Regions from separate parts of the Micromonospora sp. NPDC048905 genome, predicted to be linked through region 3. Evidence: predicted binding sites of a transcription regulator. Region 3 holds the regulator's gene; each other region holds the start of a gene.
The links. Region 3 encodes HrcA, which represses chaperone genes, less so after heat shock. Its sites were predicted from a motif close to GGTTNGCACNCTCNNNNNGAGNGTGCNAACC; they were not measured.

Region 1: groES (co-chaperone GroES) is a predicted target of HrcA. The motif match lies at 3,350-3,380, and genes of this name have one in related genera.
Region 2: groL (chaperonin GroEL) is a predicted target of HrcA. The motif match lies at 4,244-4,274, and genes of this name have one in related genera.

What each region holds. Positions count from the first base shown of each region.
Region 1 is NZ_JBEZFV010000003.1:596,320-602,923, reverse strand. It holds gene AB0C01_RS11105 (molybdopterin-dependent oxidoreductase) at 1-1,065, opposite strand, end outside; gene groL (chaperonin GroEL) at 1,191-2,831, opposite strand; gene groES (co-chaperone GroES) at 2,902-3,216, opposite strand; gene AB0C01_RS11090 (methyltransferase domain-containing protein) at 3,475-4,671, shown strand; gene ybaK (Cys-tRNA(Pro) deacylase) at 4,682-5,161, shown strand; gene AB0C01_RS11080 (substrate-binding domain-containing protein) at 5,342-6,427, shown strand; gene AB0C01_RS11075 (ATP-binding cassette domain-containing protein) at 6,539-6,604, shown strand, end outside.
Region 2 is NZ_JBEZFV010000003.1:268,529-275,132, forward strand. It holds gene AB0C01_RS09420 (hypothetical protein) at 1-980, opposite strand, end outside; gene paaN (phenylacetic acid degradation protein PaaN) at 1,159-2,832, shown strand; gene AB0C01_RS09430 (GNAT family N-acetyltransferase) at 3,012-3,542, opposite strand; gene AB0C01_RS09435 (cold-shock protein) at 3,825-4,028, shown strand; gene groL (chaperonin GroEL) at 4,504-6,132, shown strand; gene AB0C01_RS09445 (hypothetical protein) at 6,189-6,437, opposite strand; gene AB0C01_RS09450 (GNAT family N-acetyltransferase) at 6,516-6,604, opposite strand, start outside.
Region 3 is NZ_JBEZFV010000019.1:36,783-43,386, reverse strand. It holds gene AB0C01_RS31450 (SDR family NAD(P)-dependent oxidoreductase) at 280-1,044, shown strand; gene AB0C01_RS31445 (enoyl-CoA hydratase-related protein) at 1,149-1,958, opposite strand; gene hemW (radical SAM family heme chaperone HemW) at 1,978-3,201, shown strand; gene AB0C01_RS31435 (DUF4870 domain-containing protein) at 3,268-3,918, opposite strand; gene hrcA (heat-inducible transcriptional repressor HrcA) at 4,085-5,107, shown strand; gene dnaJ (molecular chaperone DnaJ) at 5,183-6,328, shown strand; gene AB0C01_RS31420 (16S rRNA (uracil(1498)-N(3))-methyltransferase) at 6,330-6,604, shown strand, end outside.

The DNA.
Region 1 (6,604 bases), on a different contig from region 3:
GCCGTCGACCGACCGGCCGACGACCTGGTCGGCATCGTCGTCCGGGTCGACCTCGTCCAGCAACTCCCGAAGGGGTACGCCGAGCCAGCGGGCGTTGCCGATCAGGTCCCCGCCCACCTCGTTGGAGACGCAGGCCAGCGTGACGTACCGCTCGACCAGTGGACGGGCCAGCAGATCCGCGTAGCTGTAGGTCCGCTCGGTGCCGACCCGCCCGTGGATACGCAGCCGCCAGGTGTCCGGATCCACCTGGGGCACCACCAGTGCGGTGTCGATCCGGTAGAACTCGAAGTTCGAGGTGACGTACGGCGCGAGTTGTGTCAGTGCGAGGTCCGCGCCGGCCGGCACGGCCGGTGCGGGGGCCACGGGCGCGGGCAGTCGGATCGCCTCCCGGGCCGCGGACACCCCGCGCCGGCCGGCAAGCCAGCGCCCACCGAGACCGGCCACCACGGCCGTGCCGAGCAGCGCCCCGCTCCCGGCAAGGAACCGTCGCCGTGAGTCCGGGTCCACGTCGGCAGGCCCGACCGGCTCCTTCGCCGCTACGGATTGCCCGCCCGGAGGCACCGGCGCGGCGGGCGACACCGGCGCGGCAGGCGGCACGGTCGGTGTGGGTGGTGACCAGGGCCAGGGGTCCAGCTCGAACGGACCGGCGATGAACAACCAGAGCACCAGGGCGCCGAGCCCGGCGCCGACAAGCGACGGCAGCGCATCGGCCGCGTCGGCACCGGAGCGGGTCACGGCGGCGGCCACGCCGATGACACCGAACGCGGCGATGCCGGCAAGTCCGAATGCCAGTCGCCGGATCGCCAGCATGCCGAACAGCGCGGCGAACGCTGCGAGCAGCAGGCCGGTGCCGACCAGCAGTGCGATCTTGTCAGCGGTGCCGAAGAGGTCGATGGCGAGTTGCTTCAGCGACTCGGGAACGGCGTCGACGACCACTCCGCCGACCGCGACCAGGGGCGCCGACCGGGGGCCGGTCAGCACTGCCACCGGTTCGGCGATTCCGATCGCGACGGCGGCGGCGGTTACTCCGGCCAGCGCGGCGTAACGCCGCGACGTGGTGCTCATCGGCCCAGTGTGCGTGATCATCCGGCCCGGTAGCCAGCAACGTCAGCGTTCGGTAATGACCTGAGCAGACGAACGGGGCGCACCGCCGTACGACGGTGCGCCCCGCGACAGGTGTCGCTACCGGGTCAGAAGCCCGGGCCGTGCTGGTGGCCGTGACCGTGGCCGTGGCCGCCGCCGGCGGCCGGCTCGGCCTGCTCCGGCTTCTCCACCACGAGGCTCTCCGTGGTGAGCAGCAGACCGGCGATCGAGGCGGCGTTGGTGACCGCGTTGCGGGTCACCTTCACCGGGTCGATGATGCCGGCCTTGACCAGGTCGACGTACTCGCCCTTGGCGGCGTCGAGGCCGTTGCCCCAGTCCAGGTCGGCGACCTTCTGCGTCACGACGTAACCGTCGTGACCGGCGTTCTGGGCGATCCAGCGCAGCGGCTCGACGAGCGCCTTGCGCACGACCGAGACACCGACCTTCTCGTCACCGGTGAAGCCCAGGTCGTCGTCGAGGACCGAGCGGATCTGCACCAGGGCGGCGCCGCCGCCGGGCACGGTGCCCTCCTCGACCGCAGCCTTGGTCGCCGCGATGGCGTCCTCGATGCGGTGCTTGCGCTCCTTCATCTCGACCTCGGTGGCGGCGCCAGCCTTGATGACGGCGATGCCACCGGAGAGCTTGGCCAGCCGCTCGGCCAGCTTCTCCCGGTCCCAGTCGGAGTCGGAGGCCTCGATCTCCTTGCGGATCTGGGAGACCCGGTCGGCGACGTCGGCCTTCTGGCCACCGCCGTCGACGATCGTGGTGTTCTCCTTGTCGACCACGACGCGCCGGGCGGTGCCGAGCACCTCCAGGCCGACCTGGTCGATCTTGTAGCCCAGCTCCGGGGCGACCAGCTCGGCGCCCGTGGAGATCGCGATGTCCTGGAGCATCGCCTTGCGCCGGTCACCGAAGCCCGGGGCCTTGACCGCGCAGACCTTGAGGGTCTTGCGCAGCGAGTTGACCACCAGGGTGGAGAGCGCCTGGCCGTCCACGTCCTCGGCGATGATCAGCAGGGGCTTGCTGTTCTGCAGGACCTTCTCCAGCAGCGGCAGAAGCTCCTCGATCGCCGAGATCTTCTGGGTGGTGACCAGGATGTACGCGTCCTCGAGGACGGACTCCTGGCTCTCCAGGTCGGTGACGAAGTTCGGCGAGATGAAGCCCTTGTCGAACTGGAGACCCTCGGTCACGTCCAGCTCGGTGGTGAGCATGGAGCCTTCCTCGACGGTGATGACACCGTCGCGGCCGACCCGCTCCATCGCCTCGGCGATCAGGTCGCCGATCGTGGCGTCCTGCGCGGAGATCGTCGCCACGTTCGCGATCGACTCCTTGCTGGTGACCTCTGCGGCACGGCCGAGCAGCGCCTCGGAGACCTTGGTGGCCGCCGCGTCGATGCCCCGCTTGAGGCCGGCCGGGTTGGTGCCGGCGGTCACGTTGCGCAGACCCTCGCGAACCATCGCCTGGGCGAGCACGGTCGCGGTGGTGGTGCCGTCACCGGCGACGTCGTTGGTCTTGGTCGCCACCTCCTTGACGAGCTGCGCGCCAAGGTTCTCGTACGGGTTGGTGAGCTCGATCTCCTTGGCGATGGTCACACCATCGTTGGTGATCGTCGGCGCACCGAATTTCTTGTCCAGGACGACGTTGCGCCCGCGCGGGCCGAGGGTGACCTTGACCGCGTCCGCGAGGGCGTTGACACCGTGCTCCAGCAGGTGCCGGGCGTCGTCCGAGAAGCTCAGGATCTTCGCCATAAATGTCCCTTCGAAGCGCCATTGCCCCGGCCCGGCGAGCCGGACCGGGGCAGTGGCACTGATCGGTTGCTTACTTCTCGATGACCGCGAGGACGTCGCGGGCGGAGAGCACCAGGTACTCCTCGCCGGCGTACTTGACCTCGGTGCCGCCGTACTTCGAGTAGAGGACGGTGTCGCCGACCTGCACGTCAACCGGAACCCGGTTGCCGTTGTCGTCGACGCGCCCCGGACCCACAGCGAGGACAGTGCCCTCCTGCGGCTTCTCCTTGGCGGTGTCGGGGATCACGATGCCCGACGCCGTGGTGGTCTCAGCCTCGTTCGCCTGGACCACGATGCGGTCCTCGAGCGGCTTGATCGCAACCTTGGTCGCGGTAGTCACGGGCATACCCTCCTGGGGTACTGGTTTCGTTGCTGGTCGGCGGGGCCAACCAGCGTCAATCTGCCTCATGCCACCGGGCGGGGCCGTCGTCGCGGGTGCCGGTCCGCCTGGCGTGCGCACCCGGGTCGTGAGACCCGGAAGCTGGCACCCTCAGGGTGAGAGTGCTAATCGCAGGTTATTCCGTGGCTAGCACTCCGTCAAGGAGAGTGCCAGCGAGTCGCGCCCCGCCAGCCCGATTTCCGGGTCCACCCGGACAATGACGGGGTGGATCTCGATCAGCTGGCGGCGCTGCGTACCCCCGAGGGGTCGGCCGCGCTCACGGCGGCGGCCGGGCTGGCCGGCGGTGATCCGCTGGCCGCGGCGTCGGCCCTGCGCGCGGCCGGGGTGCCGCCGACGCTGGCCGCGGCGGCGCTCACCCAGGCCGAGCTGCGTCACCGGGCGGTCGGCAAGTTCGGTCCGGACGCCGCCGGGATGTTCCTCACCCGCCCCGGGCTGGAGCAGGCCACCCGCCGGGTGGTCGCCGATCGCCGGGCCGCACGGCTGCACGCGGCCGGCGTCCGCACCCTGGCCGACCTGGGCTGCGGCCTCGGCGCGGACGCGCTGGCCGCCGCCCGCGCCGGCATCCGGGTGTACGGCGTGGAGGCCGACCCGGTGACCGCCGCGATGGCCGCCGCCAACGCCGCGGCGGCCGGGCTGGATGACCTGTTCACCGTCGAGTGCGGTGACGCCACCGCGTTCGACGTCTCCCGCGTCGACGGGGTCTTCTGCGACCCGGCCCGCCGCACCAGCGGCACCGGACGACGGATCTTCGACCCGCGCGCCTACTCGCCACCCTGGGATTTCGTGACCGGGCTGGCCGAGCGGGTGCCGCGCACCGTGGTCAAGGTGGCGCCGGGGCTGGACCACGCGCTCATCCCGGCCGGGGCGGAGGCGGAGTGGGTCGGCGTGGACGGCGACCTGGTCGAGGCCGCGCTCTGGTGCGGTGAGCTGGCGGAGGTGCCCCGCCGCGCCACGCTCTACCGGCAGCAGGGCGTCGAGGCTCGCCGCCACCAGCTGACCGGCTCGGGTGCCGACGAGGCGCCGGTCGGGCCGCCCCGGCGCTTCCTGTACGACCCGGACCCGGCGGTGGTCCGCGCGCACCTCGTCGCCGAACTGGCCGGCGAACTGGATGCCACCCTCGGCGACCCGAGCATCGCCTACCTCTACGCCGACCGCCCGACCCGCACCCCGTACGCGCGCTGCCTGGAGATCACCGACGTGCTGCCGTTCTCGCTCAAGCGGCTGCGGGCACTGCTACGCGAGCGCCGGGTGGGTCGGGTGGAGATCCTCAAGCGGGGTTCGGCGCTCACCCCGGAGCAACTCCGGCGGGATCTGCGGCTGACCGGCGACGTCGCGGCGAGCCTGGTACTCACCCGGGTCGCCGGGGCGCCGACCGTGCTGATCGGTCGGCCGGTGGACTAGCGTCGCCGGTGTGGCAGGACAGGGCACGCCGGCGACGGCACTGTTGGTCAGGCGCGGGGTCGCGCATCGCACGCACCCGTACCGGGTGTCGCCGGACGCCCCCAACTACGGTGCGCTGGTGGCGGCGGCGCTGGGCGTGGCACCGGAGCGGGTCTTCAAGTCGTTGGTGACCGAGGTCGACGGCGCGCTCACCGTGGCGGTCGTACCGGTCACCGGCGAGTTGGATCTGAAGGCGCTCGCGGCGGCGGTCGGTGGCAAGCGGGCGGCGCTTGCCGACCGGGCGGTCGCCGAGCGGGCCACCGGCTACGTACGCGGTGGGATCAGTCCGCTCGGGCAGCGCAAGCGACTGCCCACCGTGCTCGACGAATCCGCGTTGGACCTTCCGACGATCTACGTCTCGGCTGGTCGGCGCGGCCTGCAACTCGAACTGGCCGCGCCGGATCTGGTGGCGCTCACCGACGCCCGCACCGCGCCGTTGCAGACCCGCTGACGACTCTCGTTACGTCGACTCCACCGTGGGATACCCGTGGAGTAACAGTCGCGTTGCTGAATTGTTATCGCTGCCAACAAACTGGGTACCTGCGCGGTCTTGTGGAGGCGGTGTGACGCGCAATACGTTGCCGGACACAACAAAAACAACACCTCCCCCACCCCCGAAAGGACCCTGCACATGCGTAAGGGGATCCTCACCATCGCCGCCGTGGGCCTGCTCACGACCGGCGGCTTGACCGCCTGTGGCGACGACTCCGGCGACAAGGCCGCCTCCGCAAAGACTCCCAAGATCGGCGTGATCCTCCCGGACAGCAAGTCCTCGCCACGGTGGGAGACTGCGGACCGTCGATTCCTGGAAGAGGCGTTCAAGACCGCCGGCGTCCAGTACGACATTCAAAACGCCCAGAACGACAAGGCCGCCTTCCAGACCATCGCCGACCAGATGATCACCAGTGGCGTCACCGCCCTCATGATCGTCAACCTGGACTCCGGCACCGGCAAGGCCGTGCTCGACAAGGCCAAGTCGCAGGGCGTCGCCACCATCGACTACGACCGGCTCACCCTCGGCGGCTCCGCCCAGTACTACGTCAGCTTCGACAACGAGACCGTCGGCAAGCTCCAGGGCGAGGGCCTGGCGAAGTGCCTGACCGACAAGGGTGCCAAGAACCCGGTCGTGGCGTACCTGAACGGCTCCCCCACCGACAACAACGCCACCCTGTTCAAGGCCGGCTACGACTCGGTGCTCAAGCCGAAGTTCGACTCGAAGGAATACACCAAGGGCCCGGACGACGCCGTGCCGGGCTGGGACGGCCCCACCGCCGCGACCATCTTCGAGCAGCAGCTCACCGCGACCAAGGGCAAGATCGACGGCGTGCTGGCCGCCAACGACACTCTCGGCAACGCCGCCATCTCGATCCTGAAGAAGAACAAGATCAACGGCAAGGTGCCGGTGACCGGCCAGGACGCCAGCGTCGAGGGCCTGCAGAACATCCTCGCCGGTGACCAGTGCATGACCGTCTACAAGGCCGTCCGGGAAGAGGCCAAGGCCGCCGCGGACCTGGCCATCGCACTGGCCAAGGGCGAGAAGAAGGACACCGGCCAGTCGGTGAAGGACGGTGACCGGGACGTCCCCTCGGTGCTGCTCACCCCGAAGGCCATCTACAAGGACAACGTCAAGGACGTCGTCGCCGACGGCTACGTGACCAAGGAGCAGCTCTGCACCGGGACGTACGCCGCGCTCTGCGCCGACGCCGGCATCAGCTGACGGACGCCGCAGTACCCGCCGGGACGACAATCGCCGCCCGGCACGGGAGCACCCTCCCGTGCCGGGCGGCGCCCGCCGGACGGGCCCCGACCCTCCCCTAAGGAGACCCCCGTGTCCGCGACCCCCCTGCTGGAACTCCGCGGGATCGACAAGAGCTTCGGTCCCGTCCAGGTGCTC
Region 2 (6,604 bases), on a different contig from region 3:
ACCAGGCCGAGCATCGCGAGCAGCACCACCTGCCCGGCGAACAGCCCGGCGGCCAGCATCCCGTACCCCGGCAACATCCCCTCGGCCGTCCAGGGCGGCCGTGGCAGCAACGCGTACCCCAGGGTCAGCGCGGTGAGCGCGACGGCCACCCAGCGGATCGTCCGCGAACTCCGCTGGTCCTGCTCTCCGCCCCGCTCTATCGCCGGCCGGCAGAGCAGCACCACCGCGCCGGCGAGCAGCGCCACGACCGCGGCCAGCAGCAGCCAGCCGGGCAGGGTGGCGTCGTGCGGCGCCAGAGCCAGCAGCAGAGTCACATCGAGCGTGCCCAGCGCCACCGCGACGTGCACGGAGCGCAGGCGGCGCAGCAGCGAGCGGGTGTCCCAGAAGGCGGGCGCGTCGAGCCGGTCCGCACCCACCCCGGGCGCGTGGTCGCTGTCCTCGGGGAGTTGCCAGGTCCGGGCACCGAGCCGCCAGATCAGGACGATCGCGATGATCGGCAGTGCGGCCAGCAGCGCGAGCCGCTGCCCCGGGGGCACGTCGCCCAGCCAGGACAGTTCCCGCCGCCCCTCCAGGCACCTCGGGTAGGCCGCGCACTGCCAGGCGATCAGGTCGAGGGACACCCCGACGGTGGACAGCACGTACATCGCGGTCATCGTCGCGGCCAGCAGCCGGCACAGCGCCTGGGCGGCGTGGCCGCCGCGACCGGTGACCGGCAGCATCCACACCGCGATGTTGCTGAGCATGAACGGCAGGAGGAGGACCAGGGAGAACGTCCGGGTCGCCGTGCCGCCGGTCAGCCGGCTCCAGCGGTACGCCTCAACCGCCACCCCGTCGCGATCCGACTGGGGACCGTAGCCGGGCCGCGGCCGGTAGAAGCCGGCGTTGTCGTCTCCCGCGACCCGCGTGACGATCGGGCGGTCGAGGATCGCCTCCGGCCCCTTGTTGGCGACCCCGTGCACCCGGATCTCGGTGATCCTCACCTGCCGCCCTTTCCTGGCCGGCTTCCTGGCTGGAGGCCCGCGGTTACCCGCTGCCGGCCCGGGCAACCCCGGTGCTGTCGGGCATTGGCGCTACTGCTCGCGGACCGGACTGCGGCATGAGTCGCTGTCGGGCATTCGCGCTACTGCTCGCGGACCGGACTGCGGCATGATGGCGGGCATGACGGAGACCCCGCAGCCCCTGTACGACAGGCACGCCGACACCCTCAACCGTGCGCTGACCGCGATCACGGAGCGGGGCTACTGGTCCGCCTATCCCGAATCTCCCAGCCCCCGGGTGTACGGCGAGACCGCCGCCGCCGACGGCAAGGCCGCCTTCGAGGCGTACCTCGGTGGTGACTTCCCGCTCGACCAGCCGGGCACCGGCGCTCGGGTCGCCACCGAGACGAGCCCGTTCGGGGTGGAGTTGGCGGTGCGTTACCCGCACGCCGGCCCCGGCGAGCTGATCGACGCCGCCTCCGCCGCGCTGCCGGCCTGGCGCGACGCCGGCCCGCAGGCCCGCGTGGGGGTCTGCCTGGAGATCCTCGACCGGCTGCACAAGCACATCTTCGAGCTGGCCAACGCGGTGCAGTTCACCAGCGGGCAGGCGTTCGTGATGGCCTTCCAGGCCGGCGGCGCGCACGCGCTGGACCGGGCGCTGGAGGCGCTGGCGTACGCGTACGCCGAGATGACCAGGCACCCGGGCACGGCCGGCTGGGAGAAGGCCGCCGGCAAGGGCGACCCGCTGCGGATGACCAAGACGTTCCACGTGGTGCCGCGTGGGGTGGCGCTGGTGATCGGCTGCAACACCTTCCCGACCTGGAACTCGTACCCGGGGCTGTTCGCCTCGCTGGTCACCGGCAACCCGGTGCTCGTCAAGCCGCACCCGCGCGCGGTGCTGCCGCTGGCCATCACCGTGAAGTACGCCCGGGAGGTGCTGGCCGAGGCCGGGTTCGACCCGAACCTGATCATGCTGGCGGCCGAGGCGCCCGGTGAGAAGCTCGCCAGCGACCTGGCCCTGCACCGCGCCGTGAAGATCGTCGACTTCACCGGCTCCACCGAGTACGGCGACTGGCTGGAGACGCACGCCCGGCAGGCGTCGGTCTACACCGAGAAGGCCGGCCTCAACACGGTCGTCATCGACTCCACCGACGACTTCGCCGGCATGTGCCGCAACCTGGGCTTCACGCTGACCCTCTACAGCGGTCAGATGTGCACCACCTCGCAGAACATCCTCATCCCGGCCGGCGGCATCGAGACCGACCAGGGGCACAAGAGCTTCGACGAGGTGGCCGGCGGGATCGCCGCCGCCGTCGGCAAGCTCACCGCCGACCCGGCCCGGGGCGTCGAGCTGACCGGCGCCATCGTCAACGACGGGGTGCTGGAGCGGCTGGCCGAGGTCACCAAGGTGGGCGAGCCGGTGCTGGAGTCACGGGCCGTGGCCCACCCGTCGTACGCCGACGCGGTGGTGCGTACCCCGACGATCGTGAAGCTGACCCCGGACGACGCGGAGACGTACGGCCGGGAGTGGTTCGGGCCGATCTCGTTCGCCATCGCGACCGACTCCACCGCGCACAGCCTGGAGCTGCTGTGCCGCACGGTCGGCGAGAAGGGCGCGCTCACCGCGGGGGTCTACTCCACCGACGAGGCCGTGCTGGACGCCACCGAGGCGGTCGCGGTCGAGGTCGGGGTGCACCTGTCCTGCAACCTGACCGGCGGGGTCTTCGTGAACCAGTCGGCGGCGTTCTCCGACTTCCACGGCAGTGGCGCCAACGCGGCGGCCAACGCCGCGCTGACCGACGGGGCGTACGTGGCCAACCGGTTCCGGATCGTGCAGTCGCGGCGTCACGTCTGATTTTTAGTTGCGGTTGGGGTTTCCGGGGGGAGCCCACCCGCTCCAGGCGGTCAGGCTTGATCCTTCCGCGGGCGGGCTCCCCCCGGAAACCTGTTGTGGGCAGGCTGTCCTCAGGCGCTGCCGGCTTTGGGGCAGCAGCACCGGGGTTTTGCCGTGGGATGGGTTTCCGGTTTTCGGGGTTAGGCGGGGCGGCGCATTTGTAGTTCGGTCAGTGCGGGGATGGTGGGGTGGGGGACGCGTACCCCGGTGTCTTTGAAGCCCAGCCGTTGGTAGGCGCGGTAGGCGCGGTCGTTGCCGACCACCACCTCCAGCAGCAACTCCCCTCGGCCGCAGGCGCGTGACCAGGCGGCCACCCCGTCGATCAGCTCACCGAGCAGCCCGTGCCCCCGCCAGGCCGGCGTGACGTAGACCGCGTAGATCACGGTGAGCCCGGGTTCGCCCGGGGAGACCGTGCCACCGGCGTGTCCGACGAGCCGGCCACCCGGGTCGGCGATGAACTGCGCGTTGCCGGGGCCGGTCGCGGTGTACGCGACCCGGGCGGCGAACTCAGTGTGCGGCCGGGCCGCCGCGTCCGCCAGGGTCTCCAGGAAGGCCAACGGTGCGTCGGCGAGCATCTCCAGACGCAGTGCCCGCATCCGGGCGGCGTCCTCCGGCCGGACCCGGCGGATCTCCGCCCGCCGGAGGGCGGTCGCGCCCGTGTCGGTGGTCATGCCCGCATGCCTATCACAGCGTCGGTGGCCGTCACGGCCGAGCTGTGTACGGCAGTCGCCGCCCTGGATCCGGTGGCCCGAAACCCGACCGACCAGCGCAATCGGAGCGCCCCAGAGCATGCCCGATTTGTGGCCGTGCGCGGCGCTGACTCCTCGTGTAGCGTGCGATTTCGGTCACCTTTTTCAATGGTCGCCATCGATCGCTGAGGTGGTGGCCGGTCGGCGTCCGGCCGTGCCGTGCGCCAGGTCAGGCAACACCGCGCATAGTGAGGGAAGTGCACCGTGGCACAGGGCTCCGTGAAGTGGTTCAACGCCGAAAAGGGCTATGGCTTCATTGCCGTCGACGGCGGTCAGGACGTCTTCGTTCACTTCTCCGCGATCGAGATGGACGGCTACAAGGCGCTGGACGACGGCCAGCGGGTGGAGTTCGAGATCGCCCAGGGCCAGAAGGGCCCGCAGGCCGAACACGTACGCGTCATCGCCTGAGTTTCCCTCCTCGATCGGCCCCGCGCGTCTGGGCCGCGACGCGGGCGCACCGCGGTCGGGGCGGTGGCGGTGATCGGGGTCACCGCCGTACCTGCCTGCCGGCCCACCTTGCCCAGTTGATCGGTCTGCTGGTGACGTACGTCGAGCGGCGCGCCCATGAGGCGCCGGTGAACACTGCCGGACTGGCCGCGGAACTCGGCTGAGCGGCCCCATCGTGCTTGCACTCGCCAGGGGAGAGTGCTAAACAAGTCATTGGCACTCGCATACCGCGAGTGCCAGCGGTCGGGACGGTGGGGCCAGGTTGCACCGGCGTGGAGACGCCGGGGCGACACATGGCCGGTCGTCGCGGGCTATCCGGCCCGGCCGAAGGACGTCGTCGTCGCCAGGTGGCGACGTCCCAAGGTGCGTACACCAGGCGGCCCATCCGGGGCACACAACTCGGGTGGCCCGTGAGTGTCCAGGAGGACAACGCCGTATGGCCAAGATGATCGCTTTCGACGAAGAGGCGCGCCGCGGCCTCGAGCGGGGCATGAACCAGCTCGCCGACGCCGTAAAGGTGACCCTCGGCCCGAAGGGCCGCAACGTCGTGCTCGAGAAGAAGTGGGGTGCCCCCACCATCACCAACGATGGTGTGAGCATCGCCAAGGAGATCGAGCTCGAGGACCCGTACGAGAAGATCGGCGCTGAGCTGGTCAAGGAGGTCGCCAAGAAGACCGACGACGTTGCCGGTGACGGCACGACGACGGCGACCGTCCTGGCCCAGGCCCTGGTTCGCGAGGGCCTGCGCAACGTGGCCGCTGGCGCCAACCCGATGGCCCTGAAGCGGGGCATCGAGGCCGCCGTCGCGAGCGTCTCGGAGGAGCTGTCCAAGCTCGCCAAGGACGTCGAGACCAAGGAGCAGATCGCCTCCACCGCCTCCATCTCCGCTGGCGACAGCACCGTCGGCGAGATCATCGCCGAGGCGATGGACAAGGTCGGCAAGGAAGGCGTCATCACCGTCGAGGAGAGCAACACCTTCGGGCTGGAGCTGGAGCTGGAGCTCACCGAGGGTATGCGCTTCGACAAGGGCTACATCTCGGCCTACTTCATGACCGACCCGGAGCGTATGGAGGCCGTCTTCGACGACCCGTACATCCTGATCGCCAACAGCAAGATCTCGTCGGTGAAGGACCTGCTCCCGATCCTGGAGAAGGTCATGCAGTCGGGCAAGCCGCTGCTGATCATCGCCGAGGACCTGGAGGGCGAGGCCCTCGCCACCCTGGTGGTCAACAAGGTCCGTGGCACCTTCAAGTCGGTCGCCGTCAAGGCGCCGGGCTTCGGTGACCGCCGCAAGGCCATGCTGACCGACATCGCCATCCTCGCCGGTGGCCAGGTCATCAGCGAGGAGGTCGGCCTCAAGCTCGACGCCGCCAGCCTCGACATGCTGGGCCGCGCCCGCAAGGTCGTGGTGACCAAGGACGAGACCACCATCGTCGACGGTGCCGGTGACGCCGAGCAGATCCAGGGCCGGGTCAACCAGATCCGGGCCGAGATCGACAAGAGCGACTCCGACTACGACCGGGAGAAGCTGCAGGAGCGGCTGGCCAAGCTGGCCGGCGGCGTTGCGGTCATCAAGGTCGGCGCGGCCACCGAGGTCGAGCTCAAGGAGCGCAAGCACCGCATCGAGGACGCCGTTCGCAACGCGAAGGCCGCCGTCGAGGAGGGCATCGTCCCGGGTGGTGGCGTCGCGCTGGTGCAGGCCGGCAAGACCGCCTTCGACAAGCTCGACCTGGTCGGCGACGAGGCCACCGGTGCGAACATAGTCAAGGTGGCGCTGGACGCCCCGCTGCGGCAGATCGCCGTCAACGCCGGCCTTGAGGGCGGCGTCGTGGTGGAGAAGGTCCGTAACCTCGAAGCGGGTCACGGCCTCAACGCCGCCAACGGCGAGTACGTCGACCTGCTGGCCGCGGGCATCATCGACCCGGCCAAGGTGACGCGCTCGGCGCTGCAGAACGCCGCGTCCATCGCGGCGCTCTTCCTCACCACCGAGGCCGTTGTCGCGGACAAGCCGGAGAAGACCCCGGCTGCCCCGGCTGGCCCGGGTGGCGGGGACATGGACTTCTGAGTCCAGTTCCGACACCGAACGGGGCGGGCCGCTGACGCGGTCCGCCCCGTTCGTCGTCAGGTCGGCAGTGGGCGCTGATTGCGCCGCTTCTGTGCCCGGTTGTACGGCGGAAGCAGTTTGATCGGCGCGTCCACCATCTCCCGTGGCTCCTCGACGACCGCCGACTCGCCGTCGGTGGTCATCTCGGCCAGTTGCTCGGCGTCGCCGTAGTCGAGCCGGTCGAACGGCACGTGACCGGGGAGTTCGCCTACCGGTTTCCAGGTGATCGGCGGGCCGTCCTCGGTCTGGTCGTCATCCGTGGTCATGGCTGCCTCCTCTACCAAAACGGTAGGGGGCGTCGATGGCCGACGCGGGCGAATGAGGCAATGCCCCTTTTGCCCCGGTTACGCCACCGGCAGGGTTCGCCGGTACAGGAAGAAGACCCGTTCGATCCGGGCACCCGCGCTGCCCGAGTAGAACGGCACCGGCCCCA
Region 3 (6,604 bases):
ATCGAGCACATTCCCGCTGCGGGCGCGGTCTCACCTGCCCGGATGGCTCTCCCGCCCACCCTGACTCAACGACAATCCAAGCGTGTGGTGCCGGTTGTCGCTGGCCAGGTGGCGGGCACCCGGCGTCTCGGCCGCCGGCTTGTCGCGCGCGTCACCGCCTCGACCGGGCAGGGAAGTGGTTGACCGGTCAAGGAGTTACTACGGTTGACATGTCAATCGCTGGCCCGTCCGGTGGTACGCGATGCGACCGAGCCGGGTCACGGAGCAAGGAGGAGTTCCATGGGAACGCTCGACGGCAAGGCTGTGCTCGTCACCGGCACCGGCGGCGGTCTGGGACGCGTCTCCGCGCAGATCTTCGCGCGGGAAGGCGCGAAGGTCGTCGGAGCCGACATCCAGGTCGCCGGCAACGACGAGACGGTCGAACTCGTCCGCGCCGCCGGCGGTGAGATGACCGGCATCGCGCCGGTCGACCTCAGCGACCCGGAACAGGTGCGAACGTTCGTCGAGGAGGCCGCCGCGGTCTACGGCGGGCTGGACGTGGTCTACAACAACGCGGCCGCGCTCCGCTTCGGCCCGATGCCGGACTTCTCCGTCGAGGACTGGCGGTACACCATCACCGGCGAACTGGACATTCCGTACTTCGTGTCGAAGTTCGCCTGGCCGCACCTGGTCCAGCGGGGCGGCGGCGTCATCATCAACGCCGCCTCCATGGCCGGCCTGATCGCCGGTCACGTCCCCCCGATGGTGGGTCACACCGCCGCCAACGCCGGCGTCATCGGCCTGACCCGACAGCTCGCGCTCGAAGGCGCGCCGCACGGGATCCGCGCGGTGGCGGTCAGCCCCGGGCCGATCATCAGCCCGGCGAGTGAACGCGACCTGGGTGACAACCAGGCGGCGCGAGACGCGATCACCGGCAAGACGCTGCTCAAGCGGTTCGCCCAACCCGAGGAGGTCGCCGAACTCGTGGTGTTCCTGGCCTCCGACCGGGCGTCGTACATCACCGGGGCGAACTACCCGGTCGACGGCGGCGCGACCGCCTGGTGACCCCACCGGACGAGCCCTTTGCTCTGCTCCAACGGACGCAACACTCAGACGCCCTAAGTGGTGCGCCGGTTGAAGCAGAGCAAAGGGCGCGCGGACAACCATGCCTACCCGGCGTGCTCGCCGGAGCCCTCGTCCAGAGCGGCCACCCATCGAGCCAATCTCTTCTCCCGGAAGGCCGTGACCCCTTCGCGTCCCTCGTCGGACAGGAAGTACCCGGTCGACAGGGCGGACAGCCGGGCCAGCTCGCCACGCAGCTCGGCGGTGCTCGGCCGGCGCAGCAGCTCCTTCGCGCCGGCCAACGCGCCCGGTGCGCCACGCACCAGCGAGTCGCAGTACCGCCGCACCGCGTCGTCCAGGCCGTCCGCCGGCACGCTGGCCGTGACCAGTCCGATCTCGGCGGCCCGCCGGCCGTCAAAGGTGTCTCCGGTCAGATACAGCTCGGCGGCGGCCCGGGCCTGCAGCCGAGGCAGTACGGTCGCCGAGATCACCGCCGGGATCACCCCGATCCGCACCTCGGTGAACGCGAACGTCGCCTCGTCGGCGCAGACCGCCAGGTCGGCGGCGGCGATCAGGCCCAGCCCACCGGCTCGCGCCGGCCCGCCCACCCGGGCCAGCACCGGCTTCGGGCACTCCCAGAGCGCCGCGAGCACGTCGCCCAGCATCCCGGCGGGCACCGTCCCACTGGCGTACGCCGCGGCGGTCTCCTTCAGATCCGCGCCCGAGCAGAAGACCGGGCCGGTGTGGTCCAGCACGATCACCCGGACCGTCTCGTCGGCGACCGCGTCGCCCAGCCCGGCCAGCAACTGGGTCATCAGGGCGGTGGACAGCGCGTTGCGGTTGCGCGGGCTGTCCAGGGTGAGGGTGGTCACCCCACGGGCCGTGGCGACCCGCACGAGGACGTCGGGAGAGGTCATGCCGGGCACACTAGTGGCCATGCCCGGCGTCCTTCCAGATGGTGAGACCGTCCCCGTCGACGGATCGCTGCCCGCCACCGCCACCACGGCGGTCGGCGCGCGCGGCTTCGGCGTCTACGTGCACGTGCCGTTCTGCGCCAGCCGCTGCGGCTACTGCGACTTCAACACCTACACGGCGTCCGAGCTGGGTGGCGGTGCCAGCCGCGAGGGGTACGCCGACACCGTCCTGGCCGAGCTGGCGCTCGCCGCCCGGGTGCTCGGCGACAACCCGCCGCCCCGGGTCGACACCGTCTTCGTAGGCGGCGGCACACCCACCCTGCTCCCCGCCGACGACCTGGCCCGCATCCTCGACGGCATCGACCGCACCTGGGGGCTGGCCGCCGACGTCGAGGTGACCACCGAGGCCAACCCGGAGTCGGTGACCCCGGAATCGTTGAAGCTGCTGCGATCCGCCGGCTACACCCGGATCTCGCTGGGCATGCAGTCCGCCTCCCCGGGGGTGCTGGCGATCCTGGACCGCAGACACAGCGCCGGCCGCGCCACCGCCGCCGCCCTGGAGGCCCGCGACGCCGGATTCGAGCACGTCAACCTGGACCTGATCTACGGGACCCCGGGGGAGCGGCCCGAGGACTTCGCCGCCTCACTGGAGCAGGTCGTGGCCGCCGGAGTGGACCACGTCAGCGCGTACGCCCTGATCGTCGAGGACGGCACCCGGCTCGCGGCCCGGATGCGGCGCGGCGAGCTGGCGTACCCCAGTGACGACGTGGCCGCGGACCGCTACCTGGCCGCGGAGGCCGCGCTCGACGCGGCCGGGCTCTCCTGGTACGAGGTCTCCAACTGGGCGCGCACCGACGACGCCCGGTGCCGGCACAACCTGCTCTACTGGACCGGCGCGGACTGGTGGGGGCTGGGGCCGGGGGCGCACAGCCACGTCGGCGGGGTGCGCTGGTGGAACGTCAAACACCCCACGGCGTACGCCCAGCGGCTGGCTGCGGGCACGTCTCCCGGCCTGGCCCGGGAGGTGCTCACGGCCGACGAGGCGCACATGGAGGACGTGATGCTCCGGCTGCGGCTCGCCAGCGGCCTGCCGCTGGCGGTGCTCGACGCCACCGGGCGGGCCGGCGCCGAGCGGGCGCTGGCCGGCGGCCTGCTGGCCGCCGACGAGTACAAGGCCGGTCGGGCGGTGCTCACCCTGCGCGGGCGGCTGCTCGCCGACGCGGTCGTGCGCGACCTGCTGCCCTGAGCCAGCCCCGCCGCCCCGGACCGGGGCAGCGGGGCACCGACCGGCCGGGGGAGCGGCCGGAGCGGGTCACTTGATGAAGCTGGCCGAGAGCGGGTAGCGGTAGAGCTGGCCCTCGTTGGCCTTGATGCCGGCGATGATGCCGAACACAGCGCCGAGAATGATGGCCGCCCCGACCCCGATGAAGCCGATCAGGATGCAGGACAGCACCCAGCCGACCAGGCCGACGACCGACCAGATGAGCTGGAAGTTCAGCGCCGCCGCGGCGTGCGACCGCACCGTCGGGGACTGGTTTCCCCGGGCCAGCAGCGCCACCAGCGGCGCGATCCAGCCCAGCACCCCGCCGCTGAGGATCATCCCGGCGGCACCGCCGAAGTGCGCGACGAGCGCCCAGGTCTTGTCCTCGTTGCTGGCGAAACCGCCACCGGGGCCGCCGTAGGCGCCGCCGGTCGGATATCCGCCACCGGGCGGCGGGTAACCGCCGGCCGGCGGATAGCCTCCGGGCGGCGGGTAGCCACCAGCCGGGGGGTAGCCGCCCGACGACGGTTGGTCACCGGTGGGCGGCGGATAGCCACCGGCCGGGGGATAGCCGCCCGGGCCAGGCGCCCCGGACAGTGGTGCGGTGGGTGGCTCAGCCGACGGATACGAGCTGGGAGAGGTCGGCTCCGGCGGGTAGTTGCCGGGGTCACCCGCGCCGGGAGGGCGAGGAGGTTCAGTCATGGGTGTCACGGTAGGGGTCCGTGGCAACGCCGCACCAGTGGGCGGCCGTTGATCATCGCGCTGGCGGGTACGCCGACGTAGACTGGCACTCGTTACAGTCGAGTGCCAGGGCGGCCCGACCGGGGCCACGGCGCCGGCGGCCGACGTGCGACAGGAGGTGCGGAGGATGGGTCTCGACGACCGGAAACTCGCTGTGCTCCGCGCGATCGTCGAGGACTACGTCTCCACCCAGGAGCCCGTCGGCAGCAAGGCGCTGGTCGAGCGGCACCAACTCGGGGTCTCCCCGGCCACGGTCCGCAACGACATGGCCGTGCTGGAGGAGGAGGGCTACATCCGGCAGCCGCACACAAGTGCCGGCCGGGTGCCCACCGACCGCGGCTATCGACTCTTCGTCGACCGGTTGTCCCGGGTCAAGCCGCTCAGCCCGGCGGAACGTCGGGCGATCGAGCGCTTCCTGGTCGGCGCGGTCGACCTCGACGACGTGGTGCACCGCACAGTCCGGCTGCTCGCCCAGCTGACCCGGCAGGTGGCCGTCGTGCAGTATCCGAGCCTGGCCCGCTCCTCGGTTCGGCACCTGGAGCTGGTGCCGATCTCCACCACCCGGCTGATGCTCGTCATGATCGCCGACACCGGGCGCGTGGAGCAGCGGCTGGTGGAGTTGCCCGGGCCGGTGCCCGCCGACAACGTCACCGATCTGCGCCGGCTGGTCAACGAGAAGCTCGCCGGCGCGCGGCTGTCCGACACGCCACCGTTGGTGCAGGCGCTCGTCGAGGAGGCGCCGTCCGAGCTGCGTCCGGCGATGACCACGCTCTCCACGGTGCTCCTGGAGACGCTTGTCGAGCGGCACGAGGAACGCATCGCGCTGGCCGGCACCGCCAACCTCACCCGCGGCGGCCTGCTCGACTTCCAGGGTTCGCTACGGCCGATCCTGGAGGCGCTGGAGGAGGAGGTCGTGCTCCTCAAGCTCATCGGTGAGACCGAGCCGAGCACGACCCGGGTGCTGATCGGTGACGAGAACGAGTTCGACAACCTGCGGGCCGCCTCGGTGGTCAGCACCGGGTACGGCCCGGGCGCCACGATCGTCGGCGGCCTCGGGGTGCTGGGTCCCACCCGGATGGACTACCCCGGCAATATCGCCACGGTGCGCGCCGTGGCACGCTACGTGGGCGAGTTGCTGGCCCAGAACTGATTGGTCAGGGCCGATGCGGCCGGCTGCGGCCGCCGACCGGCACAACGCGAGACGAACATGAGGACACGGAACGCAGTGGCCAGGGACTACTACGGCATTCTCGGTGTGAGCCGGGAAGCCTCCGATGACGAGATCAAGCGCGCCTACCGCAAGTTGGCGCGCCAGTTCCACCCGGACGTCAATCCGGACCCGGAGGCTCAGGAGAAGTTCAAGGACATCAACGCCGCGTACGAGGTCCTCTCGGACGACCGGAAGCGGCAGATCGTCGACCTGGGTGGCGACCCGCTCGCCCCGGGCGGCGGTGGCGCCGGCGGCCCGGGTGGCCCCGGTGGTGCCGGTCCGTTCGTCGGTTTCCAGGACATCATGGACGCGTTCTTCGGTGGCGCGGCCGGTGGGGCGCGCGGTCCCCGTCCCCGGACCCGCCCGGGTGCCGACGCGATCCTGCGCCTCGAACTGGACCTGCACGAGACGGCGTTCGGCGTCGAGGCCCCGATCACCGTCGACACCGCTGTGCTCTGCACCACCTGCTCCGGCGCCGGCACGGCCGCCGGCACCCACCTGGCGACCTGTGAGGCGTGCGCCGGCCGGGGTGAGGTGCAGTCGGTGCAGCGCACCTTCCTCGGCCAGGTGGTCTCCGCCCGGCCGTGCACGGTGTGCCAGGGCTACGGCACCACCATCCCGCACCCCTGCCCCACCTGCGCCGGCGACGGCCGGGTGCGCACCCGTCGTTCGCTGACCGTCAAGATCCCGGCCGGTGTCGAGGACGGCATGCGGATCCGGCTGGCCCAGCAGGGCGAGGTCGGCCCGGGCGGCGGCACCGCCGGTGACCTCTACGTGGAGATCCACGAGCGTCCGCACGACGTCTACTCCCGCAAGGGCGACGACCTGCACTGCCGGGTCACCGTGCCGATGACCGCTGCGGCGCTCGGCACCCGCCTGACCATCAAGACGCTGGACAGCGAGGAGACGGTCGACGTCAAGGCCGGCACCCAACCGGCCAGCACGCTGCGACTGCGCGCCCGGGGCGTGCCACATCTGCGCGGCACCGGCCGAGGCGACCTCTACGTGCACCTCGACGTGCGAACCCCGACCAAGCTCGACCCCGACCAGGAGAAGATGCTGCGCGACTTCGCCAAGACCCGTGGTGAGGAGGTCGCCGAGTTATCCAAGCAGGGCGGCTTCTTCTCGCGGATGCGCGACGCGTTCAACGGGCACGCCTGAGGTGTCCGCGCCGCTGTTCCTGGTCGAGGCGCTGCCCACCGGTGACGCGTTGACCCTGGACGGCCCGGAGGGGCACCACGCCGCCACCGTGCAGCGGCTGCGGGTCGGCGAGGAACTGCTGCTCGCCGACGGTCGGGGCGGCACGGCCGCCGCCGTGGTCACCGCCGTCGGCCGGGGCAGCCTGGAGGTCGCCATCACCTCCCGGGGGTACGCGGACGCGCCGGTCCCCCGGATCGTGGTGGTGCAGGGCATCGCCAAGGGCGACCGGGGTGAGCT